DNA from 2 places in the Lysinibacillus telephonicus genome. Region 2 is predicted to be linked to the other one. Evidence: a T-box and tRNA genes for the amino acid it is inferred to sense, from the RefSeq annotation. Region 2 holds a T-box; the other holds one or more tRNA genes.
The links. A T-box is a leader RNA that pairs with one kind of tRNA and senses whether it is charged. The one in region 2 lies ahead of MKY04_RS14145 (valine--tRNA ligase), so its partner is inferred to be a tRNA-Val.

Region 1 (16,957 bases), 800 kb from region 2:
CTTAATTACTTAGTTGCAGAAAAGGACTTAAATAAATTTTCTATCAGAATGGGAAAATTAGTAGCAGGGATGTCGCCTGCATCACTTCTTGCGATTAAGCGCTCTGTAAAAGAATGTGTTGATTCTGTCCCTGTTCTATGGGAGGGCTCTACACCCTTTGTCGATCCTAATGATTTCCCTGAAGGTGTCCGCGCATTTGTCGAAAAGCGTAAGCCACAGTTTACGCGTAATTAAAGCATGGGAAGTCATCACAAAATCATGACTTCCCTCCCGTAAACTTACTGTATACCTTTTACAAAAATTCGAATATCCTGCGGTTCAAATTCAAAATGCTGAATAAATTGATCACCTATTGCTTGCTGTAATCCGCGTATTTTATTAACGAGATGATAATTCACAGGCCCTTTAACTATTAATGATATATAGATGATTGGATTAAATTGCTTCATCGTAAATTGAACAGTTTCAGCTTTTAATACAACACTGCATTGTGCAACTGTATGCTTGATTAAATCAACATAAACATTCCTTGAAATATTAACTACCTGTTTATGAAAATCAGGTTGAACAATCGTTGTTTCTCCGAGCTTTACCTTTGTTTTTGAAAATATATCAAAGCCTCTTTGAATAAATCGCTTAAAGAAATTTTGCTCCACCTGTTTATAAGGAACAGGCATGACATGTTTGCCCTGCGTCCCTCTGACAAACTTAGCCATTTGTATTTCTTTATTCGTTCTTATTTCTTCTATATGATGAAAATAATGAATTGGCGCTATTTCAAGACGACTTGCAATCTGTTTTGTCATTTTGTCGGATGTCCCAATGATTAGGATAGATTGTACTTTGTGCTGGTGAATCGCGTCGATTACTTCTTTTTTATGATTGTGATCTTGGAAAATGGCGCGTCTTACTGCGGTAATTGTATTTTTTTCAAATTTTGCTGAAGTACCTGCTTTCTTTTCACCATTAATAATGAGTAATCCGTCATCAATAATAGCTTCAATTTGATGCTCGTATGCAAATTGTATGGCACTAGTACTCTTCCCTGTCCCACTTGGACCGCTTAATGAATGAACAATCATCTAACCACTCCAGCGTTTTTCCTCAGTTTATACCAAACTGAAAAAACAATCTATTGTTTACTAATTATTAACTGCTTCTCTACCTTTATTTCTCTTAACATTCGCTCTATTTCCTATATTTTTTCTTTTTTCTGATTTTATAGCGAATTTTTATTTTTCCTATGTTAAAATGTGATTTATATTTGTAAGTTTATAAGGAGTGTTCCACCTTGAATATTGTTCCATCGAAGAAAATGTCATTATTTCAGCCTGCAATTTTTAGCGATTTAAAAAAATATGCTAAGCAGCAGCAAGAAAAAGGACTTGAGCTAATTGATTTAAGTTTAGGCAGCCCTGATATCCCACCGCATGAAATGCTGCGCAACCATATGTCAGAGTTAAGTAAACTCCCCTCTTCATACGGGTATACACTAACAGCATCTAAGAAATTTAGAGAAGCCGTAGCGAATTATTATAAACGTTGTAATCAAGTAGAATTAGATCCTGAAACAGAAATTGTTCAAACTATTGGTTCACAAGAAGGCTTAGTTCACTTGCCTGTTGCGTTTTGCGATCCAGGTGATATCGTACTAACAACAAATCCAGGCTATGTTGCCTATGCAGCAGGAATTAGTTTAGCAGGAGCCGAGCCTTATTACATACCTCTGGATACTGACAGAGGATACGTTCCAAATTTGAAGGCAATTCCTGAAGAGATTGCACAAAAAGCAAAGTTGCTAATTTTAAATATGCCTGGTAATCCAGTGCCAATGTCTCCATCTACTGAATATTTCAGTGAAGTTGTTGAGTTTGCAAAAAAATACAATATTATCGTATTGCACGATGCAGCATATTCTGAATTTTACTTTACAGGGGAAGGCCCTATAAGCTTCCTAGCTACTCCTGGAGCAAAAGAAGTTGGGTTAGAGATTAACTCGCTTTCAAAAAGCTTTAGTTTAGCTGGTGCTCGTGTAGCTTATATTGTGGGAAATGCTGAAATGATTAATATCATTCAACAATTAAAATCAAATTTAGATTTTGGTATTTTTGACCCGATTCAATCAACTGCAGCCCTTGCACTTGATCACGCTGAAGAAATTACAGCAAATTTACGAACAACATTTGCAAAACGTCATCATACATTAATGTCAGGCTTGATCGACCTTGGATGGGAAGTAGCTCCTTCAAACGGCGGTATGTTTGTATGGGCAAAATATCCATATAATATTGACAGCGTTTCCTTTGCTTATAAAGCCATTGAACAAACTGGCGTTATTATGGTACCTGGTACGACATTTGGTTCTGAAGGTGAAGGTTATATGCGCTTAGCACTTGTTCAACCAGTTGAATTATTAGAAAAAGCTGTCGAACGTTTAAAAACAATTTCTCTATAAGAAATGAGTATACTTTGTTAGCAGCATTTGCTTGCTTTAGAGTCTACGATAAAAATTTAATTTCATATGAAAAGGCTATTCATGTTATCAACCATGAATAGCCTTTATTTTGTATTAGCCTAAATGTTTAAATTTCATATTTATTTACAGGATCTTTCTCAAAGCGATTGTAACGCTTTTTAAATGTAGTATAAAGGTGCGTAACTAGAACTTTTAATAACGCATAGCCCGGAATACCTAGAATAACCCCTGCCACGCCGAATAATGAACCTGCTGTTAATAAAACGAAAATAATCGTAATCGGATGAATCGATAAAGATTTACCCATAATATTTGGTGTTATAAATTTCCCTTCTATTAACTGAACAACTGTCCATACAATAATAAGCTTTACTAGCATAAATGGTGAGGTTACAATAGCGATGACAACTGCTGGTGTTATTGCAATTGCTGGTCCTAAATAAGGAACCACGCTTGTAATCATAGCTAATATACCAAGTAAAAAAGCATAGTCAAGACCGATGATTAAAAAGCCAATTGTCATCATAATTCCTATACATATCGAAACTAAAATCTGTCCAAGTATGTAAGAACTTACTTGCTTATCCATCTCTTTCATTACTTGCCCTACTTCATTTCGCATACGAGGTGGGAAAATACGCAAAATAAATTTCGGAAGTTTTTCACCTTCATATAATAAATAAAACAGAATAAACGGTACCGTTATTAGGGACAACAGGATACCTGTTAATGTTGAAACAAAACCTGTTATTCCTGAAGCAACAGTGGATGCAATATTTGTAAATGTCTCTTTTACAGTATCTACAAGATCATTCGTTACATCGGTTAATACTTTGTCATAATTTAAATCAAATTTGTTAAATAATTCATTAAAGCTTGAATTATTTAAGTAAGTAACAACAGTTTCTATTAAAGACATAAAGTAAATTGGAAACTCTTGCACTAAATTCATAAACTGGTCACGTAAAAATGGATATACGAGTAAAACGAGTAATGTAATTAACGCAATGACAATCACATAAAGAATTAAAATGACTAGTGCACGAGGCACCTTCCCTTTTCCGCCTTTTTCAGCGAGCCTAATAAAAGGCCGCAGCAGATAGTAGCCAATAATAGCTAAAATACCTGGTAAAATGACAACCTCGAATAAAACTTGAATCGGATAAAAGATAAAAGAGATTTTATCAAAAACAAATATTACTAACCCCAATAAAAGTAAAGCACATAGTGAAAATAATAGATTTTTCCCGCCTAAAAATCGTATAAATCTCGATGAAGAAAATAATGATTTATTACGCGGTAATCGGTCATCATATCCATTTTCTCTTTCCAAAAAACCACCTCGTTAAACTATGAAAATTTATAATTATCTTTATTTTAGCACGGAACATGTTTAGATAAAACTTTACTCACCCTCTAATTGTAAAAATTGGTGAAGCAATTCTTTATTTTCCTCTTTATCAATTTCTATTACAGAGCCTGCATGACTATAGGAGCCATAGCTAAACGTTCCTTCTGCTGGAATAGTCATTTTTTCTATTTCGACACCTCCTCCTGCAACTACCGATAAAACAGTTTTTAATTCTTCTGCAGCTGTTAAATCCGTAGTAACATATCCTTGTGCTGCTCCAACTAGTTTCGGTAAGTTTGGCAGATTTTTAGGTGATAGAAGCTCGTCTTTTAAAGCTTCAATAACTTTTTGCTGACGTTCTACACGTCCAAAATCCCCTTCTTCGTCATGACGGAATCTAGAATAGCCTAAAAGCTCTTGTCCATTTAAGTTTTGAACACCTTGTGAGAGTGAGACGCCAATATGCGCTGACATATCTTTTTCTACATCAATTTCAACTCCATTTGGAGCCAAAATATCAATAAGCGATTCAAAATTTTTAAAATCAATTAATGCATAATGATGAATCGGTATATCAAACATATTGTTTAGGGTATCTTTTAATAGTTGAACTCCACCTAAGTAGTAGGCCGTATTAAGTTTATAAGATTGATATCCAGGTATTTCTGCATATATATCCCGCATGAAGGATACAAGCTTCATTTCATTTGTATCTTTATTCCATGAAAGAAGCATCATTGTATCGGATCGTGATTTTTCTTCCCCTCTACTATCTACTCCAATAATTAAATAGTTTGTAATTGTATCCTGTTTTTCATCTGCAACAAATTCCTCCTCAGGCAACTTCGTTTCATCTGCAAGTTTTAAGCCGCTGCGATATTGATAAATTGCAAAAATTGAGATACCGACTACTAGTAGTAATAATGTGGTGAATAATAGCCTTCCCTTTCGTAACTTTCTCTTTTTATAACGAGACTGACGCGTTTCGTGTAATTGATTTTCTTCCATAATAAATTACTCCTTTACCCTTGCAAATTACGAGACGAAAGTAACTTGAGAAAAGTTCGTTTTTCCATTATTATACTACGACAGAAGTAAAGAAATCTTGCATTTATCCTTTGAATTGTGTGATTATTACTATCATGATACAATACTATTTATTTTAAGCATTGGAGGCGTAAAAAAATGGAAAAAGCAACATTTGCAGGTGGTTGTTTTTGGTGTATGGTAAAACCATTTGTTGAATGGGATGGAATACATAAAGTAACTTCAGGTTATATGGGTGGTACAGTTGATAATCCAACATATGAACAAGTTAAAAAAGGCGATACAGGTCATTTAGAGGTTGTACAAATCGAATTTGATCCTGTTATTTTTCCTTATGAAAAATTGCTAGAGGTTTATTGGATGCAAATAGACCCTACAGATGATGGCGGACAATTCCATGATCGTGGTGAATCTTATAAAACTGCAATTTTTTATCACTCGAATGAGCAGCAGCAGTTAGCTGAGAAATCTAAGCAACAGTTAGGTGAAAGCGGCCGTTTCAAAAAGCCGATTGTAACTGAAATTAGACCAGCTACTACATTCTATGAAGCAGAAGACTACCATCAAGATTATTATAAAAAGGAAGAAGCACATTACAAAGAAGACCGCGCAAAATCCGGCCGTGATGAATTTATTAAAGAGCATTGGGAAACAAAACAGTAAGTTAAGCACAAAATTAGCCGACAAGTTCTTGTATCAGACTTGTCGCATTTTTTCATAAAGTAAAGATTTTTATGGCAAGAGCAGGCCCAATCTGCAATAGGATCTCCCTGTAAGAAATAATTGTTAGGTATTTATCTCCAACCAATCTTATGTTAAAATTCAATTACAAATAATAACATTTTCATTCTAAATCGGTCTTGTAGCTCAGTTGGGAGAGCACCACCTCGACAAGGTGGGGGTCGCAGGTTCGAGACCTGTCGGGACCATATCGCTGAAACCCTTTAATATCAACGGGTTTCGGCTTTTATTTTGTTGTTATTAAATATAAATATATCTATTTTTTCAATCTCCTGTGACCGCGATGTGACGAATTTTAAAAAAAGGTGTTTTGCATAAATTTGATATATTATTTAAAATCGATGAAGTAAAATGTTTATGAACAGTAATAGAATAGTATTTCATATTTTTGAAATATGTAGGTGATTTTATGAGAGTCTATTTATGGGCTCATATCGAAGGCGTGTATCTATTAAATGAAGATCTAACCATGTGGAGCAAGCCTTACTTTGTCACACATCAGCAAAGGACATTAGTTTTGAAAGACCGATATGCAGAGGGAATAAATAAAACGGAGCTACTTGTATCAGATTCATGGTGACCAGCTTTTAATACAGTTGCAGATACATCATATTTAGATGCAATTTGTTCTTCAATCTCAGTACTTACATCACCCATTAGCATCTTTTAACAAATTTAAAGGTTATATTGAGAATTATGAAAAATATATTATTGATAGTATGGAAGCAAATACTTTCTCAGTAGTTTCAAGTTGGGCATTGTTAATTGCTAGTTTTGCAGTGATTGTTAAAAAAGATTTATGGAAAGGTCCAAAAGGTTGGGTTAATGCAATGGCTGCTGCCGTTAGTGGAGTATCTCTATTGGCTACTTTTACAAGTACTATATATGCAACTACAGCACGTGCTAAATATAGTAAAAAAGCTCAACAGTATCTTGTTAATGCACAAAACCAAATGAATTTAAAAACTGGTCTGATTATTCTGCTTCGTTAGTTAGTGGCTATTATTGCAAGTGCTGTTACAAAATTTGTTTCCAGGTTTGCTTTTTCCTTTATCTAAGTCCGCAGGACGTTTGCATTTCTCGCAAGATAACACATAATTCATAGACATTCTCCTCATTTCAAAACATAATAAAAAGCAACCACCTTCCTCAAAGTGGTCGCTTCACTCATAGAATAGATATTGTGTTGTGGTTAAAAACTGATATACTTAGCAATTGCCTTCTCAATTAAAAATTTGTGAATATAATAATCAAAGAATAATATTGAATTTTTTATTTTTCGCTTTATAAATATTAAATAATAATTAAATATGTTTATATATATTATTTCATAAAAACCACCCCTCTCAGATACTGGGACGATCGTGTTGTCGCTTCTTCGATATAACTTTCGGCGCGTGTCGTTGGTCGTCTTGTCTTTCTCCTTTTTAGAAGAAGATTTTGGTAAGACCGGATATTTTACCGCTCCGTCCTATCTCACAGTATAAAGTATTAGTAGTGATTTTGTGTAATTTGGAAAGTGTGGCAAGTATGGCAACTATTAATTTTTAGGACATTATTAGAAAAAGCCACAACTCGTATGAGTGTGACTTTACATATTCACCAAAAATTAAGGTAAACGTTTTTATATCAATATCCTATTTTCATTAAAACATACATATCATGATATGGTGCGTAATTTACAAAGAGAACAGGCATTACAGGAATATTAAGAGATAATTTTTGACCAGCTCCATAATAATAAGCTTGCCATACAATTAACGAGCAATAAGTAGTATTTAAACTAAGTGTTTTTGTTAAATCTTGGTCTATTGTTACTTTATAAGTTTTCTCTGCACCATCACCCCAAATATAATAATCATAAGCCCACTTAGCAGCATTTGAAGCCTTGGTAGAATTTTTATGTCTCACAACTACAGTTTTAGGATATTTAGTAAACCAAGAATTTAAGGATATTGATTTAGGTAAATAACCAGGTGCCTGAATATGAGTTACAGTTCCTGTAGAAGGATTTACTATCCCAACATGACCAGTAATCCCTTTACAAGTTTCACGGTTATCATCGTTACATTGTGTACTAGGAGTATATAATATATCACCAGCTTGCGGATTATAACTACTAGGATCAAGAGCATTAGTGGTAATATCATTACCTGAATATGTTCCATTAGGTACACTTTCTATAATTTCTTGAAATATTTTTTCTTGTTTTTCTTGTTCAAGTAGATACTCATCTTCTTGAACATTGGCATGAGAAGTAGAAACGTTAAAGGCGAAAATTAATATCAAGGTTGTGAAAAATAACATTGTTGTTTTTAATGGTCTTTTCATTGATAGAACACTCCTTTTATTGTAAAATATTTACAAAAGTAACGATATAGTATATCGCCTCGTTTTACAACTATTAATCTATTTTTTTAACATTATTTACAAATTTAGGGGGTGGAAGAGTTGAAAAAAAGGGTTCTATGTCAAATGTTGGGGTGAAGTGATATTACACGGCACCCCGATTATCCTAAATGAACCCCAATTTTCTTATATAAATTATTTAATAAAATTTTCGCTTTAAAGTGTTCATAGCTTCTAAAACCATAAGCATTGCGCTTCAAAACTTTTGATTTATTATTAATTCCTTCTAAAAAACCATTTGAATATCCAAAACTTAAACTATTTAAAATTTCAACTTGCCAATTTTTTAGCGTTTGAATAGCCTTTAAAAATGCCGGAATATTTGCTTCTTCTACCTTTCGGTAAAAGGCTTCTAATCTTTTTTTTATTTCTATCAAATCATTTGAAGTTTTTGCCCAATCAAACCATTCGCAGTAAGCTTCTTTTAATTCATAGGCTTGCTTTAGTTCCTTCGACATTCCTATGTAACGATTTAAGTACCAACGATTCGTTTCTGTTAACTTATCAAATCGTTTATATAGTACATGACGCATTTTCTTACATTTCTTTCGATCATATGCATGCCATTCTTTTTGAACATTTCGACGTACTTCATCTAGTGCCCAGTAAATATAACGACAATAATGAAAGCGATCCGCAATAATAATCGGGCGATTTAACGCCTTCCTAACTGCTGCTTTAAAGCTTGGATTCATGTCCATAACCACAATTTCTACATCTGCACCGTATTTCATCAAGTAATCCTTAATGGTTTCTTTTCTACGATTTGGTAAAATATCAATTGGTTCATGTGTTTCCGCATTGGCAATAATTAATTGATAAGTTCCCGCATCGGTATCTGCTTTATATTCATCAATCGCGATACATTTTGGTAAATGAACCCCTTCATTTAATTGTTCCTTTACTACTTCTTTAAAGCGACGAATCACTGTTGAGCTTGATGTACCAAGTACTTCAGCTGCTTCTTTAAATGTTTTTGCCTTTATTGAACGGATTCGTACAACTTGATTCCATTCTTTCGAGAAACGTTGATATTTATCCACGAAAGGGGATTTTTCTGAAAAACGTTTCCCACATTGGCATACATAACGACGACGTTTATAAAAAAGGACGGTTAATCGTTCAAACCATTTTAAATGATTAATTTTTTGAATTCGATAATCATGGACTTTTGATGTTATATTCTTGCATGCCGGACATTGATGTTCTTTTTTTGGTATGGAAACGTGTAGAACAATACGTTCCCCCATCTCCTCCACCTTATGAACAGTTACACCTTTTAATCCTGGAATATTCATGTTAAAATTCATTTGCACGTATCACCTTTCATTGCTTGTTTCTAGACAATTCAAGTATATAGAAATCGGTGATTACGTGCTTTTTTATTTATGAATTTTTTCAAACCCCAACAAATATTATAGAGCCAAAAAAAGTGGGCTTTTAGCCATTGTTTTCTTTTTCCTTTTCATAGGAACTCTAATATATTTCAACTATCAAAATTATAAGTTTGGAAGTAGAGAAGATAGAGAAGAGTTATTAGTGGCTGTTATGTTTGATATAATTGAAAATCGGTCTATTTCAGAAGAGGAAGTGAAAGAAATAGAAGTTTTTCGTTCACAAGCAGGAGTTTATCCCTTTTTTTATAATGTTCAAGTTACATTGAACAATGGAGATAGAATACTTTACGCGTGGTCCAATAAAGAAAAAAGTAATCTTAATATTACAGATTACCCCAATAAAAATCAGTAAACTAACACTTTGACTTCAAGGAAAAAATCCTTTCAGTTCCTTTTAAGTGTTATATGAAATCTAGTAGGGCCATTTATATTAATTCTACATAGTTTTCAACACTTATAAAAATAGATACAATGTACCGAGCAACCATTTGGCTGCTCTTTTTTACATGAAAATATGCAAGATTCTATGCAAAAAGTGTCAAGGAAAAGTCCATACCACTCCCTTTGGGTCTAATACCCACTAAACCCACCCAATCCGCTTCGTCTACGATATTTTCTCATTCATAGAAATCACCTTTATTCAAATAACCACAAATTTCTACTCACTCAACTATTATAATTAATTTATCATTTGCTTAACAATACTATCCTTAATGTTCTGAATATTGACTCAATCCCACCATGGCCTTGGTTTGCACTACTAATGTTAGTATGTTTATTTTTTTGATATTGTCAGATTTAACCATCCAAATATTATAGTAAGTACTGGACTCAATAAGCAAAAGAACGCAAAAGGCAAATAGTCGGTCACGGAAACGTCAAGCATCGAGGCAATAAATAAACCACAAACACTCCACGGGACAAGTGGATTAATAACTGTACCCGCATCTTCCATCACTCGACTCAAATTTTTCGGATGTAAGCCCAGTTCTCTATATTTTTGCTTATAGGTCTCACCTGTTAATAAAATCGATAAATACTGCTCCCCAACTAATATATTAATACCAATCGCTGTAAAAGCAGTACCTGTTATTAGGGCACCGACTGACTTTAGCAATTGGTCAAATTTGCTAAGTAATGTTTGGATAATACCTAAAGCAAATAATAACCCACCCATGCTAAGGCTAAGGAACACAAGCATAATCGTGAAGAACATACTACTAATTCCACCACGAGTTAAGAGTGAATCAATCACTTCTACCCCTGTTTCAGAAACATATCCACTATATAAAATTTTACAGTAATCCATAAAGGATAATGAAGTATGAAAGATTGATAACAGCAGTGCTACAAGTGAGCTTACAATAAGTGTTAAAAACGCTGGCATCTTTATGAATGTACAAATAATCAAGACAATTAGCGGCACAATTGCATACCAATGAACAAAATTAGTTGCTTGTAAACTAGCCTTATAGGACGTAATGGCCGTATCATCTAATCCCGAAATAGAAGGAGATAAAACAGAGTATAAGACAGCGCTAAGGAAAAACGCAGGAACAGTTGTCCAACTCATATTTTTTATATGTTCGAATAAATCAATATTGACGATGCTCGCAGCTAAATTAGTTGTATCTGATAATGGCGACATTTTATCACCAAAAAATGCACCGGATACGATAGCGCCGGCCGTCAAGACAAGCGATGCATCAATAGCACCTGCAATACTTATAAAAGCAACTCCGACAGTCGCTACAGTTGTCAGTGAACTGCCAATTGCTGTACCGATGATAGCTGTAATTATAAATACTATTGTATAAAAGAAACTTGCTGTTACGAGGGATAAGCCTATATATAAAAGTGTTGGTATTGTTCCGCCTACAATCCAACTACTAATTAGTATCCCTATTAAAAAGAAGATATAAATTGCACCTATTCCTGAAATTGCACCGGATTTCATACTATCTTCTAGGATATTAAATGGCACACGTTTTAGTAGCCCGTAAAAAATTAGAAGAATAATAGATAACAAAATAGGAATATGTGGTGTAGCACCAAGCTTTCCTATCGCAATAGAAATTATTGAAATTACTATTATTACAATGAATAATGCTTCGAATACTGACGGTTTTGTTTTTGTCTCAATAGAAAACATTTTGTTTACTCCTAGATGATATAATTCACGCTTTAAACTTCAACGCTTCAACGCAATGAAGTCATTTATCATTCTAGCACGTACTTGCTAAATGTCAATAGTGCGAGAAGTTTTATAAAAGAAGTAGATTTTTTCCTAAATAAACACGTCCAATTGTAATTAAAGACTTTTAAAGGGTCATGTTGGCATTCAAAATTTATTTTTAAATATATTTCTTACTGAATATCGTCCTTTTCCTAGGATAGTATCAGTTTTTTTAGTTTATGAGTTGAGCTTTGTGCAAATCTTTGAAGATATCTTTCCAGTACATGATAGCCAGGTCCAAAGCTGCCTTGCCCATGTCACTCTCACTCCCCTTAAAACTAAGATATAACAATGCTATATGTATAATGCTGTTGTTTTCTAAATACTGTATATATATTTTACTTTTAAGGAACAATAATAACGGTGTGATTACACCAACTAACATGATGGAGGGATTTCTAATGAACGTTCGTGAAGGTTTAATCCCAACTTTACTAGGTTCGGCTGTTACTGCTGCCGGGTATGCGATGAAACAAAGGAATAGCTCGAACAAAGCGTTTGCAAACACTATTTTTGGTTTCGGATTAGCACACATTGTTCTAGGTGCAATTGACCTAGTAGAACATCGTCGTTAGTTTAGGAGAGCACAATTTAGTGCTCTTCTTTATTTTTTTGGATTGTGCAGTTTGATAATACTTTAATGGTTTAAAATCCCAATTGTTTATGTTAATCTTTTATTGTAAATGGTTTACATATGAAGGAGGAATTAAAATGACTCGTATTTTTATAACCACAGTTACTGCTCTTTTATTTGTTATTCTTGTTCTTATGAACTTCTTGGGATACTGGACAGCAAACCATTCAATACAGATTCTATTTTTCCTGATAATGGTTGTCTCAATTTTCAACGCAGGTATTGAAACCAGTAAAATTCTAAAAAACAGAAGCTGATTGAAATTTTTCAATCGGCTTTTTTGCTGCACAATTTTTTCGAAGTATTTAATAGTTTTATTCCAAACAAAGCTTTATTTTATTTCCAACACTTTATTTTTACCTATCGAAAGGGTCAATTGCTATCGAACAATAATTTTGTTCAAATACTCAGCAAACTGAGCTTAGTCGATTATCATTTTTATCCACCCGTTTATAGACCTCACTGTTATAAAATCGAATCGTTTTAGACAGCACTCCACGTTCTTTAGATTTTCATTTAATGTTCCAATCGCCAACATCTGCTCACCATTGTGGAGAGCAGATTTTTCTTCCGCTTTTAGCACCATAGTATCACCTCAATAGCTATTTTCTTGACGTTGATGATTCTTTTTCTCGAATTTATTGGCTTGCAGTGAATCCAATTTTATAGTATTAAAATCAAAATTTACGATATTAATTTTTCGCACTAGAAACCACTTACTATCCCCTGCCCTCATCCCTTGATTCATTGCAACCCTTTAAAAAATTGGATGAATATGAAATAATTAAACAAGTTTTTATGAATTGAGGTATTCTTTATGGCAATAACAAAAAGCTATTTATTAACTACAGTACTTGGTGTCATTGGCGCCTTTGTTTTTCAATTGTTACATATCCCAATGCCTTGGCTTCTCGGTCCATTGCTAACGGTGCTAGTTTTACAATTAACAACGCCACTTCCTTTAAAATGGAATAAACACTTTCGGAATTTTGGTTTAGTTATTGCTGGATATTCAATTGGCCATGCCTTTACTCTTGAGGCACTTGCAGATATTCGACTTTATTTACCTGTAATGATTTCATTAAATGTCCTTTATATCCTTTTATTTATTTTCATCAGCTGGGTAATAGTTAAACGTGTGATGGTTGATCAACTTAGCGCACTTACTAGCTGTGTGCCTGGTGGTATGACACAAATTGTTGCCTATGCCGAGGAACAGGGCAGTAAAAATATTGCGATGATTACGTTTTATCAAGTATTGCGTGTACTCTGTATTATCGGCTTTGTGCCATTACTTATTGCAGGTAGTAGCAGCAGCTCGAGTACATCTGTTTCAGATACACAATACAATTTTACGTTTTTACTGTTTTTTGCTTTAAGTTATATTGCTGGCTTTATAGCAATGAAAATAAAAATCCCTACTGGCTATATGCTTGGTCCAGTATTTTTATTTATTGGCTTACAACTTGCAAATATCGAAATTCCTGAAATTCCAGTGAGCGCACTTCATATTGCACAAATTGTGATGGGGATATACATCGGACTACTTTTGAAAAAAGAAAATCTTCACTTATCGAGAAAGTTGATTTTCTACGCGTTCGTTTCTTCATTTCTATATATCGCAAGTGCGTACGGCCTTGCTCTATTAATGATGCAATTTTATCCGCTCGACTTTAAAACGAGTTTTTTAAGTATCGTGCCTGGTGGTCTCGATCAAATGGGGATTATTTCTACGTCAGTTCATGCTGACAGTACCGTTGTAACAGCGTTTCAATTGTTTCGCGTTCTAGTTGTCTCTATTGCGATTATTCCATCTATTAAATATTTCACGCGTAGGAATGACCAAATGGTTTAAACTTAACAATTGAAAAAATATATAAAATAAATATGGAGAGTTGATACTTATGATTAGAATGGCAACCCAAAAAGATAGTTTGGAAATTGCAAAACTTTTATGGGTAATATTTGAGGATATGGAGTTACCTTTACTTAAGAAGATTTCTAAGAATAAATTACTTGATATGGTTGCAGAATCCGTTGGAGAACCTACATATCGATTTGGTGTGAACAGAGGCTTAGTATATGAGTTAAATGGAGAAATTGCTGGGGTCATTTTTGGATATCCCTCAGCAGAAGAACCTATCATTGATGAACCGTTTAAAAAAGTATTAATTAAAAATGGCTTCGATCCTAATGAAAATTTATTTATTGATAAAGAGACACTTCCTGATGAATGGTATATAGATTCCGTAGTAGTAAACAAAAAATTTAGAGGATTAGGCATTGGTTCCGCATTACTTAACGAGATGAGTGAAACAGCGAAGAAGGCAGGTTACCATACGATAGGCCTAAATGTAGATATGGCTAATCCGAAAGCGAAAAAATTATATTGTAGTTTAGGATACAAGAAAGTTGCTGATTTAGTTATTAGTGGTCATCAATATGAACATATGTGTAAAAATTTAATTGACAATCTACATGTAAAATAACAACAAGTCTAATACATCTTGAATTAACTTAATATGTTTTCAGTTAAAATTTAAAAAGAAAAATCACGTAGTAATAATAATTTTAAACTAATTAAAAACCCAAAAGCACAAGTAATTAATACAAAAAAGATGGTCTTAAGCCATTGACTTAAAGACCATCTCAGACTGTAGACAAACTCGAAAATTCGAGTTTGCCTACAGTCTTTTTTCTTTTAAAATAAAATTAATAACCCTTTTTGAATAAGTTAGTTGATTTCCGTTTCGGCGGACGCTTTCCGCGGGCGTGGGCCAATCCTCCTCGTCGCTACGCTCCTGCGGGGTATCGGCCGTCACGCTTTTCCCGCAGGAGTCGCCGCCTACACTACAATCAACTACTTCTAAATATACGTTGAGGTGAATGGAAATGATGTCGAAAAATCAAATAAATGAACGCGATCAAATTGAGATGATTACGATTGAAGAACTTGTACCAAAAGACCATCTTGTTAGAAAGCTTGAATCAGCCATTGATTATTCTTTCATCTATCCACTAGTAGAACCGCTGTATTCTAAATTAGGTCGCCCGAGTGTTGACCCAGTCGTATTAATCAAAATGACATTTGTTCAATATGTATTTGGAATCCGTTCAATGCGTCAAACAATAAAAGAAATCGAAACGAATATGGCGTATCGATGGTTTTTAGGATTTGGCTTCCATTCAGAAGTACCACACTTTTCAACCTTCGGTAAAAACTATGAACGTCGTTTTCAAGACACAGATATCTTTGAACAGATTTTCTATCGAATACTTAAAGAAATTGCTGATAAAGGATTACTAAGTGCTGACCATGTTTTCATCGATTCAACGCATGTTAAAGCGAGTGCGAATAAACGTAAATTCGAGAAGAAGATGGTACGTAAAGAGACTCGGGCATATGAAGCTAAACTTCAAGAAGAATTGAATCAAGATCGGATTGACCATGGGAAGAAACCATTCCCACCAGATAAATTTGAAAAAGAAGAGATAAAGGAAATTAAAGAAAGTACGACAGACCCTGAAAGTGGCTACTATGTAAAAGATGAACGAACTAAGCAGTTTGCTTACTCATTTCATGCGGCAGCTGACCGCTATGGATTTATACTCGGATCAATTGTGACACCTGGTAATGTTCATGATAGTCATATGCTTCAACCACTTGTTGAAAAGGTAATGGAAAAAGTGAAAAAGCCACTTGCTGTTGCTGCCGATGCTGCTTATAAAACACCTGCGATTACTAAATTCTTATTTGAACATGATATTCAACCAGCACTTCCTTATACACGACCAAAAACAAAGGATGGATTTTTACGCAAACATGAATATGTCTATGATGAGTATTATGATTGCTATCTTTGCCCGGAAGGGCAAGTCCTTAAATATACGACAACGACTAAAGATGGGAAACGCCAATATAAATCAAACCCTACTCAGTGTGTAAACTGTCCTTTACTTACTCAATGTACAAGTAGTAAGGATCACAGAAAAATCATTGAACGTCATATTTGGGCACATCATGTAGAGGAAGCGGATCATCTTCGTCATCAAAGTGATATCAAACAAATATATGCTAGACGTAAAGAAACGATTGAACGTGTCTTTGCAGATGCAAAAGAAAAGCATGGTATGCGATGGACAACCCTACGTGGAATTAAAAAATTGTCTATGCAGGCGATGCTTACTTTTGCTGCCATGAATTTAAAAAAGCTTGCTAATTGGACGTGGCAAGCTTCAGAAATGGCCTAAAATATAATACTCGAAGAGTGTTTTTACCCCAAATAAGTCGGTTAAATACCCAATAATCTATTAAAATTACAAAAGACCTTCAGAATAAGCCCATTCTGAAGGTCTTTTGTCAACAACCTGAGATGGTCTTAAGCCATTGACTTAAAGACCATCTTTTATCGTATATATGAATCTTAAATTATTGTTGAATAAATTGTTGTGTCCAGTAGTTACCATCTGCAACGTAGCCAACACCGATATGTGTGTAGTTTCCGTTTAAAATGTTTGCACGGTGACCTTCTGAATTCATCCATGCCTGTACTACTTCTTCAGGTGTTCTTTGACCTTGTGCAATGTTTTCACCCGCTGAACGATATGAAATACCTGCAGCTTTGATTTGATCAAATGGACTTCCGTAAGTTGGGCTTGTATGTGA
Region 2 (16,957 bases):
AAAATATTTGGAACGAAAATTAACAACTCCGTAATGAAAAATAAAATTGCGAATGTAAATTGTTTTATTATTTACTTTTCGACATCGATATTCTTTTTAGCATACTTTAATTTCTCTCGCATATTGTAGAAACGGGAGGGATATCATATGCAAAATATTAACTGGGAAATGATGACTCAATTTGTTTTTCCTGAACAGTGTGGCATTGTTGAAGAAATTATTTCTGTTGATATAAAACCAATTTGGCAGCAAATCGAAACGGACGATTCTATTCGATTAGTTGGTATATATCATATTGCTGCGGTTGCGCGTTTTAATCCAAAAGAGACCCCAGAATATTGTGAAGGAACGTTAATTGATCAATTAGAATTTGATGGTCATGATGGTTATTTTGAATATGCACTGCCATTAGAAGTTGATTTACCTCGAGATAAAGTTGCTGAAAAAAATCAGCCTCAAGTTTGCGTTAATGATGTCTCGTTTTTCGTTTATGATGGCTCGAGTTGCACATTTAAATGGGAAGTAGACTGTGAATTTGAAGAATCTGTTGAAGGTGCTTTATTTAAACACGAACCAACTGTTGAACCAATGCCAGTGTTGGAGAAACCAAGCTTACCAGAATCCTCTTCTAAAAAAGAAGAACTTAAATTTACTCATGAAGAGGCAGCACAACAGGAACCAATAGTGACAGAAGAACTACGATTTGGCTATGATGCGATATTTCCGGAACAACCAAAATTACCAGAGTTAGAAACTGTAATGGAAGAAGATAAAAATACAGTTGAATCTTTAAATTCTGTGGGACAAACAGTACCTGAGGAGCCGTCCTATGTTGAAGTGTATAAATTTGTAGAACCGATAATTGAAAGCAGTAGTAGCAGTAGTAGTATGAAAATGGCTCCAGAGTTTGAACTTAGCCGTGGTACAGTAGAAGAAATTGAAGAACCACAAGCTAGTCAGCCAAAAGTTAGTGAACAACAGAGAGAGAAATTGGTCGAGTCAAATCAATATTTCCCGACAGATACAGATGATTTTTATAATGAATTGACAGAATCATATACTTTATTAAACATTTCAAATAAAATCCGTTATGAATAAATAACATAGCAAAGCGAGCAGTAGCAAAAATAGAAAGTCTCCAGTTGTTGGCAAAAATAAAGTTCTTAATCCTTGGAAAACTGTAATGGGGATAATAATTTGCTTGCAAAAAAATCTTGTTTTCCTTAGCCAAGGCGGCAATAAATAAGGATTATAGCTTCTGCCTTTAAAGCCCCTTTTTTTCAAAAAGTTCACACGCCTTTCATTATATTCGTTGTCACTTGAAAACTGTTGTTGTAATATTATACAATAAGACCAGTTAAAATTTGCTTAACTTATTTTATAAGTTAAACAAATTTAGCCTCCGGCGGATGTCACAGATTTTGAAAGGAGTATGTCGTGCATGCACGACCAAAATCTGGACGGCATGTATCTGCACCGATAGCTTACAGCAGATGCAAATTCGTACGGCGAATTTGAATATTTGATGCAATGAATAGGAAGAGTAGAATGATAATTGCTTGCACAAGAGAGGGAACGGTAGCTGAAAAGTTTCTGCTTGCAACCATTTGAATGTAGCCTTGGAGCAGCTTTTGTGAAATAACAGTAGCAAAACGCCGGTGAAAAGCCGTTATTTAAATGAGAGCCATTGAGATTAAAGCTTGTAAATCTCATGGAATAAAGGTGGTACCGCGAATGATTATAAACTCCTTCGTCCTTTTTAGACGGAAGGAGTTTTTTATTTTGTCTTAAAACAGGCATTAATTAAGGAGGAAAACTATTTATGTCAGAAGAACAACAAAACATTTCGATGCCAACGAAATACGATCCGCAAAGTATCGAAGCTGGTCGCTATGAATGGTGGCTGCAAGGTAAATTTTTCGAAGCTCAGCCTGAAAGTGGCAAACAGCCTTATTCAATCGTTATTCCACCGCCAAACGTTACAGGGAAGCTTCACTTAGGCCACGCTTGGGATACTACATTACAAGATATTCTTGTTCGTATGAAGCGTATGCAAGGATATGATGCATTATGGCTGCCTGGTATGGACCATGCTGGTATTGCAACTCAAGCAAAGGTTGAAGCAAAACTTCGTGAAGAGGGAGTGTCGCGCTATGACCTTGGCCGTGAAAAATTCCTTGAAAAAACATGGGAATGGAAGGAAGAATATGCTAGTCATATTCGACAACAATGGGCAAAGCTTGGGTTAGGACTTGACTATTCTCGTGAGCGTTTTACCCTTGATGAAGGCTTATCTGATGCTGTAAAAGAAGTATTTGTTAAGCTATATGAAAAAGGACTAATTTACCGTGGTGAACGTATCATTAACTGGGATCCAGCTGCGAAAACAGCTTTATCTGACATTGAAGTAATCCATAAAGAGGTAGAAGGTGCATTCTATCATATGGAATACCCATTAGCAGATGGCTCTGGTGTTTTACGTGTAGCTACTACACGCCCAGAAACAATGTTAGGCGACTCAGGTGTTGCTGTACATCCGGAAGATGAACGATACAAACATTTAATTGGCAAAACTGTTATCCTTCCAATTGTAGGTCGCGAAATTCCAATCGTAGCCGATGATTATGTTGATATGGAATTCGGTACAGGTGTTGTAAAAATGACGCCGGCTCATGATCCGAACGACTTTGAAGTTGGTAATCGTCATAATTTAGAACGCATTCTTGTAATGAATGAAGATGGCACAATGAACGAACTTGCCGGGAAATATGCTGGGTTAGACCGCTTCGAATGCCGTAAGCAAATCGTAAAAGATCTACAAGAAGCAGGCGTTTTAGTTGAAATTGAACCACATACTCATCAAGTAGGCCACTCTGAACGTTCAGGTGCTGTGGTAGAGCCTTACCTTTCAGCTCAATGGTTCGTAAAAATGGGACCTCTTGCAGAGCAAGCATTGGAAATGCAGAAAAATGAAGCGGAAAAAGTTAACTTTGTTCCAAATCGTTTTGAAAATACGTACAATCGCTGGATGGAAAATATCCATGATTGGTGTATTTCTCGTCAACTATGGTGGGGTCATCAAATTCCGGCATGGTACCATAATGAAACTGGCGAAATTTATGTTGGTAAAGAAGCACCAGAAGATGTTGAAAACTGGACACAAGATGAAGATGTACTCGATACATGGTTCTCTTCTGCATTATGGCCATTTTCAACAATGGGCTGGCCAGATGCTGAAAATGAAGAATTTAAACGTTACTATCCAACAAATACACTAGTAACAGGGTATGACATTATTTTCTTCTGGGTAAGCCGCATGATTTTCCAAGGTAAAGAATTTACTGGCGAACGTCCATTTAAAGATGTATTAATCCATGGTTTAGTCCGTGATGGTGAAGGACGTAAAATGAGTAAATCGCTTGGTAATGGTGTAGATCCAATGGAAGTAATCGCACAATATGGCGCCGATTCACTTCGCTATTTCTTAGCTACTGGTTCTTCTCCAGGCCAAGATTTGCGTTATACAACTGAAAAGGTAGAAGCTGTTTGGAACTTTGCAAATAAAATTTGGAATGCATCACGCTTTGCCCTCATGAATATGGATGGCTTAAAATACGAAGAAATTGACTTAACAGGCAATTTAAATGTTGCAGATAAATGGATTTTAACTCGTTTAAATGAAACAATTGAACGTGTAACAAGCCTAGCAGAGCGTTATGAGTTTGGTGAGGTTGGCCGTGAACTTTATAACTTCATTTGGGATGATTTCTGTTCATGGTATATCGAAATGGCTAAACTTCCACTATATGGTGAAGATGAGCAAGCGAAGAAAACAACTAGATCTGTTCTTGCATATGTTCTTGACAACACAATGCGCTTACTGCATCCGTTAATGCCATTTATTACAGAAGAGATTTGGCAGCACTTGCCTCATAGCGGTGAATCTATTACAGTAGCTGCATGGCCAACTGTAAAAGAAGAATTCAACTTTAGCAATGATGCAGCAAGTATGAAGCTTCTCATGGACATTATACGTTCTGTGCGAAACATTCGTGCAGAAGTAAATACACCTATGAGCAAAAAAGTAGAGCTATTCATTGCAACTAAGGATGCAGAAACTACAAGGGTTTTAGAGGAAAATAGAGCATATGTTGAGAAATTCTGTAATCCTGAAAGCTTAACAATTGGTGAAAACATTGAAGCACCTAGCCAATCCATGACTGCAGTTGTAACAGGGGCTGAATTATTCTTACCTTTAGCAGGTTTAATTAATTTAGAAGAGGAAATTGCTCGTCTTGAAAAAGAACTAGAAAAATGGGCGAAGGAAGTAAAATTAGTTTCAGGAAAGCTTTCAAATGAAAAATTTGTTTCAAAAGCACCGGAGGAACTTGTTGCTAAAGAACGTGAAAAACTGGCAGATTACAAAGAAAAATATGAAGTAGTTGAAAAACGTTTAGCAGAGTTAAAAAATATGTAATATTATAGAAGATGTCCTAGTTTAACTAGGGCATTTTTCGTTGTTGTAGAAAATATAGTATTAATTTTTATTGTTTTCATTTTGTAAGGAGCGCTATTAGTTAGTTACTCCTCCTTTTTTCTAGCTTAGTACACAGTTTATAGTGGCAGGCTGTGCTTTCTTAATCGTTCAACCTGCTTGGACGTGAATATGCAATAGACTAACCAGTAATGAGTACGTACAAGCCCTTACTGATATAAGATGGTATAGTATAGATTAAATATTTTAAAAACAGGAGCAGATTAAATGTTTCAGTCAATAGAACAATGTACAGATTTTATTTTTAAATTGAAGGCAAGCGAATATAAGGGTGAGCCACTGGAAGCAGTTCGAATTATTTTAGAGCAGTTGGGGAATCCACAAAATAGAGTTAAATACATACATTTTGCTGGATCAAATGGCAAGGGCTCCACGTTAAATGCAACGAGGGAAATTTTAATGGGACACGGCCTGTCAGTTGGCGCTTTTACATCTCCTCATCTGGAAAGAGTTAATGAACGAATAACAATAAATAAGGTTCAAATTACTGATGAACAATTTTTACAATATGCCAATATTATTTCAGATGTCATCCAGTCGAAGCTGGATGGGAAATTTCCTAGCTTTTTTGAGATTATGACTGTGCTAGCCCTATTGCATTTTGCGAATGGACAAATAGACGTGGCATTAATAGAGACTGGCATTGGTGGTCGTATAGACTCAACGAATATAATTATTCCTGAGATTTCAGTGATTACGACTATTTCATTAGAACATACCGAAATATTGGGGGATTCAATTGAAAAAATTGCATACGAGAAAGCAGGGATTATAAAGGACGGGAAGCCTGTTGTAGTAGGGGTAAAGCAACAAGAAGCACTGAGAGTAATAAAGCAAAAGGCAATGCAAAGCGATGCTGTAATATACTGTTTAAATGAGGATTTTCATTACGAGAATATTCAACAATCTTTCCCTCAAACGTTTGATTTTAAATCACAGCAGCTTACTTTAAGTAATATACCATTAGCAATGTTAGGCTTGCATCAAGTGGAAAATGCTTCTTTAGCAATTGTAGCTTCAAAGCTATTTGATCGTGATATCTCTGAGAATACAATTAAACAAGCACTTCAAAATGCACGTTGGGAAGGCCGATTTGAAAGGGTTGGCGAGCGAATTATTATTGATGGTGCGCATAATTCAGAAGGAACTGCTGCACTTATTAAAACATTAAAGCAAGTGTATCCAAATAAAAGCTATAAATTTGTATATGCGGCATTAATGGATAAGGATCATGGAAAAAGTATTGCAATGATGGATCAGGTTGCTTCTGCCATGAGATTTACTGAAATTCCATTGCCTCGCGCAGCAAAGGCTGATTATCTTGCTTCACAGTCAAATCATCCAAACATTATTTCAAATGAAAACTGGAAGCAATTAATTCAAGATGAAGAACAAAATCTTCTAGAAAATGAACTGTTAATCATTACAGGTTCTCTTTATTTTATTGCAGAAGTACGAACATATTTATCTTCATTCAGCAAAAGACTCCCGCCTCTATAGGGGGGTGAATGCAAATTTGTTTTTATTCCGTGATGGTGCAAACCTTATTTGGGTAAAGGTAAAGTCTCCGGCCAGTCATTCTTAGGGAAGTTTAGAAAGGAAGTTTAAAATGATTCCGAAACTTGATGAATATAAAAAAAAATGGGAAGTTGAAAGCGATCAAATTATTAAACCGGGACTTGGAGCGATTAGAAGTGCATTAAAAAAGTTAAATAATCCGCAAGAGCATTTAAATATTGTTCATATCGCAGGGACTAATGGCAAAGGTTCTACGCTTACATTTTTAGAGCAAATATCAAAACAGCATGGTCTAACTGTTGGGAAGTTTATGTCTCCTTGTATTGTCGATGTACATGATCAAATTCAAATTAATGGACAGGCGATTTCTGAAAAAGAATTAAATAGTATTTTTAAACAAATGAAAAATGCGAATTTAAGTGGAATGTTAACAGATTTTGAACTGTTAACATGTGCGGCTTTTCTTCATTTCTACCAACAAGAGGTAGATCTTGTCCTGTTAGAGACTGGGATGGGTGGCAGAGAAGATAGCACGAATGTTGTCACGCCAATAGTCTCTATTATTACCAGCATTGCTTTAGAACATACGAGGTTTCTAGGACCGACAATTAAAAGCATTGCTAGTCACAAGGCGGGTATCATTAAGGAAGGTAGACCTATAATAATTGGAAAATTGCCAGAGGAAGCGCTCTATGTAGTTGAACAAGAAGCTTATGAAAAACATGCACCTTTAATAAAGCTTGGCGACCATTTTAATATTGATTGTACGAATGAATTTGGAGATATATATACTAATGATGAAAACGGTCTTTATATAAATGATCTAAAACGGTCACTGCCGGGAGAACATCAGGGCGACAATATGGCGTTGGCAATAACGGCTTTATTTGAGGTAGCGAAGTATTTCCAACTGCCAGTGGATATTGAAAAAATTCGAGAAGGTGTAAAACATGCTACATTGCCTGGCCGATTTGAACAAGTATATCCAAATATCTATTTTGACGGAGCCCACAATCCAGCTAGTGCAATAAAGCTTGCTGAAACAATTCGGCAGCAGTTTCCAAATGAGGTTATTCGCTTTGTTATCGGTATGTTAGCTGATAAAGATGTGAAATCTGTGTTACGGACATTTGAAACCGTTAGTGAAGAGTTTTATTTTGTTGATTTCATGAATGAACGTGCGATGAAGGCAGAGGATATGCTTTCTCTATCAAATGCGTCATCTAAGCAAATCGTAAAAGATTATATTCCTTTCCTTCAAAGCTGTATAAACCGCAATGGAAAAACGATTGTAACGGGCTCGCTATATTTATTAGCTGAGATTAGAGAAGCACTTTTAAATAAATATTAAAGCAAATATCATGTTGAATCGTAGCGATTATTCGTAGTATTTGCGAAATATTTTTTAGCTGAGACGACAATAGTCTCGCTTTTTTTTGTTCTGTATTTGTTACGGTTACAATGAGGTGATGCGAATGAAATTTCCAAAAGGAATCGGACGAAGAGACCTAACATATGCAGCAATTTTAGGTTCAGTGGCAGGCCTAGCAGGAGTACTGTTTTTTATACTATTACTTAGTTCAATGAATACTACAGAAACAGAAACAGCAGAACAGACTAGTCAAGGCAAGGAAGAAGAAGTCATACCAGTACAATCAACAAATAATAATATAGAAGTTGATTCATCAGTGGAATTTTTCGCAAACCAACATGGTGTATTTTCAAGTCAAGCAGCAGCGTTAGAATTTACTTCTGGATATGCCTCTCTTAATACGAGTGCAGTTGTAGAAGTGGATGGGAGTTATTATGTTTGGTCCTCAGTAACGCCGATCAAAGAAGATATTGTTCTATCGGATAATCCCACTTCATTTGTAAAACCATTTAAATTATCTGGAGGAGCCTGTACAAACCCAGAAATTCAAAGTTTGCCCAAGAATTTGCAAAGCAATGATCGTTCAAAATTTTATTTTGAGGAAGGCAATGTCCCTGAAAATATTCCTGAGGATTGGCAATCAATAACATCAGCAATATCAAGTCTTTCAGATGATTTAGGAGTTGCCAGGCTGCATTTAATTGCTCATTATATGACTAAAAATGACTGCTTGAAAATTGAATTTTAATAGATGGTTTTTAGGGAGAATTCTAGTTTTCTATGGTTCGCTAAAAATTTTCAAATTTCGTTTCCTCAGCTATTATATAGACAGGAGGAATGGAAATGAATTTAATTACAGATCACGAAATTGTGTTGGCATCATCTTCACCAAGACGAAAGGAACTATTTTCAAAATTAGGTATTCCTTTTGAGGTTATTACAAGTAATGTGGTGGAGACATCGGTACAAGCAGAATTGATGGAAGAGTATGTTAAAGAAGTAGCTTTGCTAAAATCACGTGATGTTGCAAAAGTAGCTGTTGGAAAAACAATTATTGGTGCAGATACAGTAGTCGTTTATGAGGACACACTGTTACATAAACCAAAAACAAAGGAAGAAGCGATAGCTCACTTGCAAAAACTCTCTAATAATGTTCATCAAGTCATGACTGCGGTTGCAATTATTCAGCCCGATGGAACAGAAGAAATTTTTGTGGAAAAGACCTTCGTATATTTTAAGAAACTTTCACTTGAGCTAATTAATTTTTATGTAGAAACGGGCGACCCTTTTGATAAAGCGGGTGGCTATGGCATCCAAACACTTGGTGCCCTATTGGTAGATCGAATTGATGGAGACTACAACAATGTAGTCGGATTACCTTTAGCAAGTGTGTTTGAAAAATTAGTTGCACTAAATATTATTAAAATTTAAGGGAAGTGAAGTTGAATGACCATTGCGATCTTTCCGGAGCTTATGATACGTGATGTTCATGCAGAAGACCGGCCGCGTGAACGGCTAATCCGGCAAGGTGCACAAAGTTTATCGAATCAAGAGTTAATTGCGATCTTATTACGTACAGGAACAAAGCAAGAGTCTGTGCTTGCGCTTGCAAATCGTGTATTAAATTATTTTGAGAAATTGCATGGGCTAAAACATGCAACACTCGAAGAAATTATATCGGTAAAGGGGATTGGCGAAGCAAAGGCGGTACAGCTTTTGGCAGCTATAGAACTTGGCAGGAGGCTTGCGCAGAAGCAAGTAGACTCTCGTTTCACAATCCGTTCCCCACAAGATGCAGCCACTTATTTAATGCCTGAAATGTCTTCATTGCAGCAAGAGCATTTCGTCGTTTTATTTTTAAATGTAAAAAATCAAGTATTGCACAAACAAACAATTTTTATTGGCAGCTTAAATTCCAGCATTGTCCATCCACGAGAAATATTCCGCGAAGCTGTTAAACGTTCTGCAGCCTCTATTATTTGTGCACATAATCATCCATCTGGAAACGCAGCGCCCAGTCCAGAAGATATAGAAGTGACGAAGCGTCTGCAAGAAGCAGGGTATATCATCGGCATTGAACTTGTTGATCATGTTATCATTGGAGATCATCAATTTACGAGTTTAAAAGAAAAGGGCTATATGTAATAAAGTTATCTAAACAGACGAAAATCTATTTTTTATGGATTTCCGTCTGTTTTTTGTTTGATTTTAAATACGAATTGCTAAATTAATTTTTTTAGTTTTAAGTTGAAGCTGAAAATTATCAAGATTACTGAAACTTTTTGGATAATATTTCCGTATGTTTGTAAAGAAGTAAATTCGAAAAAGAATTAAATGAGTAAGTTTAGTGAAATATTAATTTTTTCGAATCCCGGATTTGATTCGACAAAATGAGGAGGTGTTGAAAATGAATATTGAATCTACGTTCGATGTTGTTGCTACAGTCTTCAATATAATAGCTTGGAGCGGTATACTTTTTTGGGTGTACAGAGTTTATAAAAAACAAATCATAAAGCCTGAAATATGGAAAATGTTGATTGTCATGATTGTAGGGCTATTCTCCTTTTCAATTAAATTCAATTTGTTTCAATCAATAATAAATATTCCGATATTGCCTCTTGGTGTATGGATTCTGTATTTCATTTTAAAACGACGGGAGGAGAGCTGGCAAAAGTATCGTTCATTTGCTTGGGTTGGTTTTTGGGCAAATTTTATTTTCTTAGCTGCCACATTATTAACTTTACCGATTCATTATTTAATATATCCTAACGATAAACTTTCTACATATATTTCCAACATTGAACATGCAGCAATTGTAACGATTCATCCATCAGGGAATGGGCAACCTCTCGTGAAAGATGATCTATTAAATCAATTGGAAACAATGGAAAAACAAAAGATCAATAGTAGCGAGTGGTACCAAGACATAGTAATAAATTCTGATACGAATGAGAGAAATGAGCGGTTCCCATATCAACTTGTTGGTACATTTCCTAAATGGGGGAGCGGCCTTCATTCAATTATTTATATAGAGGAGGATGGAAAGGGTATCCTCGTATCGACGCCAAAAGAGCAACTTTATTTTCGCTCTGAAATGTCCTTGATAGAAAGGGTGGAATAGTTCATGAAAAAAAAGTCATTTCTTATGACTGGAATAGCAGTAGCCGTTATATTATTCGCAATGATTTACTGGTTTGAATTTTCTGAGCCTAATCCCTTTCCACCGACTGAACAACTTCTTGAAGAGATAAATAATAGCTATCCCGAAGTGACAGCAAAACTCATCCAAGATACATCTTTTGTTGATGAGCGTCATGTCGTAGTACCGTTTATTTCAAATGAAAATATGTATGGTCTCAGCTATTGGGTTTGGAAAAATCATGAGTGGCAAATTGCAGAGATAGATACAAGTGGAATACCGAGGCTATTCAAAGCGAATAAAAATAACCCTTCATCCTATTATTTTGTTTGGAATATTCACCCGGGAGATGCTTTAGGTTCAATTGAGTTTTATTTCGTAAGAGATAGAAATTTCTATGTTTCAGATAATATCCATACCTATTCACCAAAAATTCAAATGATGAAAGAAGTTTCACTAAAAGACAAATCTTATGGTGTAATGCAGCTCCCAGAAGAATGGGTAACAATAATAGAGGAATTTTCAAAATCACAATTAGCAAATAAACCAAGTCCTTCTTTCCAGCATTTTTTTCCTGATCAATCGATGTATTTTGGATGGATTCCATATGATGAGATGAAGCGCGAATCTTACCCAGAACTATCAAGTAATGGGGGTGGCTTTTCTACCGGTGATGACGTGGAATTAGAGCATGTCATGATATTCAATCGAGTAGATGTGGAATATCTTAAATGAAATTCATTAGTCCTATAGTCAAATTGATTTCCTTTTTTCTTTAACAGATAAATTATAATGAAAAAATAATTTTGATAGAATTCAGTATTAATGTTGGCTTAACTGTAATAAATAGAATAATAAATAATTTCTGAAGCGAGTTGGGTTCAATATGGGTTGAACCTTCTTTTTAGATTTATCAGAAAATATACATTAACAATCGTTCGTATTTAAGGTAAAATTTGTATATATATTCAAACTTGAAACCTGGTTTATTTGGAGAAAATTCTTCTAAGTTAACATAACATTACTACACTTAAAAGGGTGGGGCTAAGTGATTAATCGGACTAGGATTTTTATAAGTTCTGCGTATGAAGCTGATTTAAAAAGTCCAAGAAAAATTATAAAAGAATGTTTGGAAGAAAGTGGTCATGAAGTGCCGATATTTGAAACAGGTGACTTTGGAACATGGGAAACAGACACACTTGAGCAGTGCTTGCAAGTGGTTAGGTCAAGTGATATTTTTATACTTTTAATCAATAGAAAATCAGGTGCAAGTCCTAATCTAATGTCGGGAAATATAACAGCTACATATCGTGAATACCAAACAGCTAGAAATGAAAAGAAGCACATACTAGTTTTTGTTTCACCAGATATCAAAAGGAACTTCGATATTTTACACCCTCAGCTAAAAGTTTTATATCAGGAATATTTAAACGAAAATCATCGAATACCCAAATCGCCGTATGATCCATTTCAATATTGGATAGAGAATTGTAAAGATGTAATGGCAAAGGAAATATTATCAAATGCAGATCCTTTTGTTTGGGCTTTCTTATTCGATATTTATAGTAACAGGGAGTGGCTTTATGAATTTGATTTTTCTGATACTCCAAGTAATGCTAAAATAATCTCACAGATGTTAAGTACATCTTTTCGTTCAGTAGTAAGTTTGATTTCAGAAAAAGATCGAATAAATCAGTTAAAGAAACAAGCCTCGTATTTATTAAGTTATGCTGATTATACTATAGAACTTCTCCATGAAAAAAATTTAATTATGGAGAACTTAGTTCATTCTAAAGAATATAATGTTGATAGTTGGTCAAACTTTTTAGAAAAAGGTATCAAATTTTTAAAACAGCCAAGGGATATAGTTCAAGCACCTAATTTTAATCCAATAAAAGTAAATACAATTACTTGCTTTGCGGCTTCACTTTATTTATATAATGAAGATAAAGAAAAGTTTTTGCATCTTGTGGGTACTACAGGCGAAATATCCGCACCGTATTATTTTTCAATTGATGAAGAAGACATATTTGTAGTTGAAGCATTTACTAAAGAAGAAAGAATTATTGCTTTTCGGGAAGAAAAACAAACTATTTATCTAACAGAACCTGTTGGAAATTATGTATTTTGTTTGCATTTTTCACTTGATACTTACTGGACAGGTAATAATGTTATGGCTTACGTAGAAGAGATTGAAAGTGCTATAATAAATGCAAAAGAAGAAGAGTACTTCTTTGAATATTTTAAATCAATGATAGGAGGGGTATTATGAGTAAAGAATCTGTTAATTATAAAATACAAGGTTCTGTAGTTGTAAAAAGATCCTCCGCAGTCTCTGGAAGAAAATTAGGTAAGGTAGATAAAATAAATAAACACGGTGGATGGATTATAAGAGATGCAAAAACTGGAACATTTCGAGAATCAATGACAGATAACATCAATTCTATAGATAGAATTCTTATTGAATCCGAAAAAATAATGCCACGTCCTCAAAACAGAAGAAAATAATGATGTTTTGTTTCTAAAGGCAAGAGTATTCTTTTTTAGAAAAGAGTACTCTTGTTGTGTTATTAATTATTAACTTTTGATAAAGCTAAAGTTCACGTTTAGGCATAGTCGTTACTGTCGAATGAATAAAATAACATGTCCGATATCCGTTTCGTTTTTCATAAACAGTCGAAATCTATTTATTATGGATTTTCGACTGTTATTTAGTGCAAAATAAAAATGTGTAATACTATAATTACAAGTTAGTAACAGTAATAAGGAAAAATGTGTTTTATATTAAATTTGATACATACTATTACAATTAGTTTTTTAAAGAACCTATTTTTATTTTTTTCGTCATGTGAATGGAGCAGTTGTTACATGAATGTAAAAACTTACATAATTATTTTATTTGTTTCATGGCAAGAATCGAAATAAAATGAAAAATGTCGATAAAAATTGATTGTAGTAAAACAAATATGATAGAACAGTACATGTAACACTATAATTTTTCGAGCTTTTCCGCTATAATAATTCTTATGATTTTAAGCATTGTAAGAGAGAACGGCTTAAACAGAAAGGGAGTACAAAATTTGTTTGGATTAGGAAATAAAGATGTCGGGATTGATCTTGGCACAGCGAATACATTAGTTTTCATTAAAGGTAAAGGTATCGTTTTACGCGAACCTTCAGTTGTAGCAAAAAATACAAAAACTGGTGACATTGTTGCGGTTGGTAACGATGCAAAAAATATGATTGGCCGAACACCAGGATCAATCGTTGCAATTCGTCCAATGAAAGATGGCGTAATTGCAGATTTTGATATTACTACAACAATGATTCAGTATTATTTAAAGCAAGCGTTAAAAAATTCAGGCTCTAATTGGAAAAAGCCTAATGTGATGATTTGTGTACCATATGGTATTACATCAGTTGAACAACGTGCGGTTATTGATGCAAGTCGACAAGCGGGGGCAAAAGAAGCATTTACAATTGAAGAGCCTTTTGCTGCTGCGATTGGAGCAGATTTACCTGTTTGGGATCCAACAGGCTCGATGGTAGTTGATATTGGTGGAGGTACTACTGAGGTTGCTGTAATTTCATTAGGTGGCATCGTAACAAGTGAATCTGTTCGCATCGGCGGCGATGCAATGGATCAATCGATTACTACTTATATAAGAAAAACATATAATTTAACAATCGGTGAACGAACAGCTGAAAAAATTAAAATTGAAATCGGTACAGCACGAGTAGATGATATAAATGAAAAAATGGAAATTAGAGGACGCGACCTATTAACTGGGTTGCCAAAAACAATTGAAATTACTGCCGAAGAAATTTCAGATTCGCTTCGTGAAGCAATAACGGCAATCATTGATGGTGTAAAGAAAACATTAGAACAAACACCTCCAGAACTTTCTGCAGATGTTATGGAAAGAGGTATTGTTTTAACTGGTGGTGGAGCACTTCTACGTAATCTTGATAAAGTTATAAGCGATGAAACAAATATGCCTGTATTTATTGCTGAAAACCCACTTGATTGTGTTGCACTAGGTACAGGTAAAGCATTAGAACATATCGATTTAGTTCGTTCACAACAAATGAGAGGGTAAGGGGGAATTCCAATGCCACATTTTATGAACAAGAAATTAATATTGCTGCTAGTTGGCATGATTTTCCTTGTGGCATTGATTAGCTTCTCATTACGTGATCGCCAAAATGCTAGTCTTCCTGAACAATTTATTAAAGACACTGTTGGCTTTGCACAATCTATTGTAGCGAAGCCAGCAAATTACATAACAGGTATTTTTAATAATATTAATTCTTTATTAAATACGTATGAAGAAAATAAACGTCTAAAAATGCGTTTGGAAGATTTTGCTGTTCTCCAAGCAGAAGTTAATACATTGCAATCTGAAAATGAATCTTTAAAAGAGTTAGTAGATAAAGAGAGTAGCTTAAAGGATTACGATCCATTAAACGCAACAGTAATTGCCCGCAATCCAGACCAATGGGAAGAAAAAATTATTTTAAATAGGGGATCATCCCAAGGCGTAAAATTAAATATGGCTGTCATGTCATCCCAAGGGTTAATTGGGAAAATCAGCTTGGTAACACCTTTTACTTCCGAAGTGGAGCTGCTTAATACAAATAATCCAAATTATCGTGTTTCGGCAATTGTTCAGGGAGAAAAAAAGGATGTTTTTGGGTTAATAGAAGGATATGACGTAGAGCGTAATGAATTAATATTAAAGAGAATCGACTCAAGTTTTGAAGTGAACGTAGGAGAGCTAGTAGTATCATCAGGTTTAGGTGGAATTTTCCCAAAAGGGATTTTAATTGGAGAAATAACAGAGGTTACAACAGATGATTTTGGTCTAACGAAAATGGCGTATGTTAAACCGGCAGCAGACTTTTCAATGCTAGAGGATGTTATCATTGCAAAAAGAAATGCAACAATCATTGATGGTTCTGATGGTGAAGGCACAAATAAAGACCTTACGAATAAGACAAACAGTGAATCTGCAAATGAAGGTGAAGAATAAATGATTCGTTTTCTAATTCCCTTTGTCGCAGTCGCGTTGTTCTTATTGGAACCGGAATTTGCACTTTTTTCACCTATTAGCTGGGGAGACGGTGTTGTCTATTTGGTGCCTCGCTTTGTCATTCTCTATTTAATATTTCTTTCGATTTATTATAGTCGTAAGCGAGCTTGTATTTACGGTTTGCTTTTTGGACTCTTGTATGATGTGTTTTACATTGATATTATTGGATTATATTCCTTTTTATACCCCCTTGTTTGCTTTATAGCAGGATCAAGTGTGAAATTTATTCACCAGCATTTAAGTGTAACAACTATTTTGTCATTAGTTTTAGTCGCACTTATGGAACTTGTCTTATATTATTTTTTCTATTTTATTAATTTTACAACGATTCCGTTTACAGATTTTTTAAGTAATCGTTTACTTCCAACCATGATAGCTAATTTATTATTTTTAATTATGCTTGGTTGGGCATTTAAATATTTAATCAATGCGCGGCTGTTACAGCGTGCACGAGATATTTCTTAAAAATGAACGCGTGAGGTGTCGCTTTTTTATGAAAAAACAGCTTGTCCATATTAAAGGGACAAAAGAAGGGTTAGTACTTCGGCTAGATGATCAGTGCGCCTACGCAGAACTTGTAGAGGAACTTGAACGCAAAGTTTCCGAAGGCGGTATTGATGGGAAAGTAGATGTACAGCTCCACTTAGGAAACCGTTATCTTTCAAACGAACAGCAAACTGAGCTAATCGAAATTGTACACCGCCCCGGCAACATGCATGTTTCTAAAGTACTGAGTGACGTTATTTCAATCCAAGAAAGTACCAATCAACGATTAGTTAATCAATGTGAAACGTATGTTGGAATAGTTCGTTCTGGTCAGATTTTAAAAGCATCAGGGGATATAATTGTTCTTGGAGATGTAAATCCCAATGGTAAAATAGAAGCAGGTGGAAATATATTCGTACTTGGTAATTTAAGAGGAATAGTACATGCAGGGATAAATGGAAATAATGATGCAATTATCGTTGCTTCACATTTTAAACCAACCCACGTTTTAATTGCTGATAAAACAGAAATTATGTCAAATGAAAAACCCTTTATTATAGAACATGCTGAACAATTGTTCGCATATATTAATAGAGATGGCATTATTTCATATGAGCGTTTACAAGAAGTAAGAAATATACGACCATTATTAAGTGCATTTAAAGGAGGAAGCTAATGTGGGAGAAGCGATAGTAGTAACTTCAGGTAAAGGCGGTGTAGGTAAGACTACAACTACTGCCAATCTGGGAACTGCATTGGCCCTTCAAGGGAAGAAAGTATGCTTAGTTGATACA

Region 1: it has a tRNA-Val gene. The T-box ahead of MKY04_RS14145 (valine--tRNA ligase) is inferred to sense a tRNA for this amino acid. The anticodon was not compared.

The regions. Positions count from the first base shown of each region.
Region 1 covers NZ_CP155468.1:2,112,322-2,129,278, reverse strand. Annotated here, with positions in the region: gene MKY04_RS10135 (enoyl-CoA hydratase/isomerase family protein) at 1-234, shown strand, start outside; gene MKY04_RS10130 (ATP-binding protein) at 279-1,082, opposite strand; gene MKY04_RS10125 (aminotransferase class I/II-fold pyridoxal phosphate-dependent enzyme) at 1,292-2,455, shown strand; gene MKY04_RS10120 (AI-2E family transporter) at 2,583-3,809, opposite strand; gene MKY04_RS10115 (LCP family protein) at 3,882-4,835, opposite strand; gene msrA (peptide-methionine (S)-S-oxide reductase MsrA) at 5,013-5,537, shown strand; tRNA gene MKY04_RS10105 (tRNA-Val) at 5,731-5,803, shown strand; gene MKY04_RS10100 (hypothetical protein) at 6,025-6,195, shown strand; gene MKY04_RS10095 (hypothetical protein) at 6,233-6,607, shown strand; gene MKY04_RS10090 (hypothetical protein) at 7,245-7,946, opposite strand; gene MKY04_RS10085 (ISL3 family transposase) at 8,126-9,340, opposite strand; gene MKY04_RS10080 (hypothetical protein) at 9,564-9,773, shown strand; gene nhaC (Na+/H+ antiporter NhaC) at 10,197-11,573, opposite strand; gene MKY04_RS10070 (asparagine synthase) at 12,059-12,232, shown strand; gene MKY04_RS10065 (AbrB family transcriptional regulator) at 13,109-14,146, shown strand; gene MKY04_RS10060 (GNAT family N-acetyltransferase) at 14,196-14,780, shown strand; gene MKY04_RS10055 (IS1182 family transposase) at 15,184-16,542, shown strand; gene MKY04_RS10050 (CAP domain-containing protein) at 16,721-16,957, opposite strand, start outside.
Region 2 covers NZ_CP155468.1:2,910,535-2,927,491, reverse strand. Annotated here, with positions in the region: gene MKY04_RS14155 (hypothetical protein) at 148-1,098, shown strand; T-box leader at 1,522-1,761, shown strand; gene MKY04_RS14145 (valine--tRNA ligase) at 1,823-4,477, shown strand; gene MKY04_RS14140 (folylpolyglutamate synthase/dihydrofolate synthase family protein) at 4,763-6,055, shown strand; gene MKY04_RS14135 (bifunctional folylpolyglutamate synthase/dihydrofolate synthase) at 6,165-7,424, shown strand; gene MKY04_RS14130 (hypothetical protein) at 7,549-8,193, shown strand; gene MKY04_RS14125 (Maf family protein) at 8,289-8,876, shown strand; gene radC (RadC family protein) at 8,892-9,590, shown strand; gene MKY04_RS14115 (hypothetical protein) at 9,853-10,566, shown strand; gene MKY04_RS14110 (hypothetical protein) at 10,570-11,319, shown strand; gene MKY04_RS14105 (DUF4062 domain-containing protein) at 11,633-12,856, shown strand; gene MKY04_RS14100 (hypothetical protein) at 12,853-13,092, shown strand; gene MKY04_RS14095 (rod shape-determining protein) at 13,665-14,684, shown strand; gene mreC (rod shape-determining protein MreC) at 14,697-15,617, shown strand; gene mreD (rod shape-determining protein MreD) at 15,618-16,142, shown strand; gene MKY04_RS14080 (septum site-determining protein MinC) at 16,171-16,839, shown strand; gene minD (septum site-determining protein MinD) at 16,841-16,957, shown strand, end outside.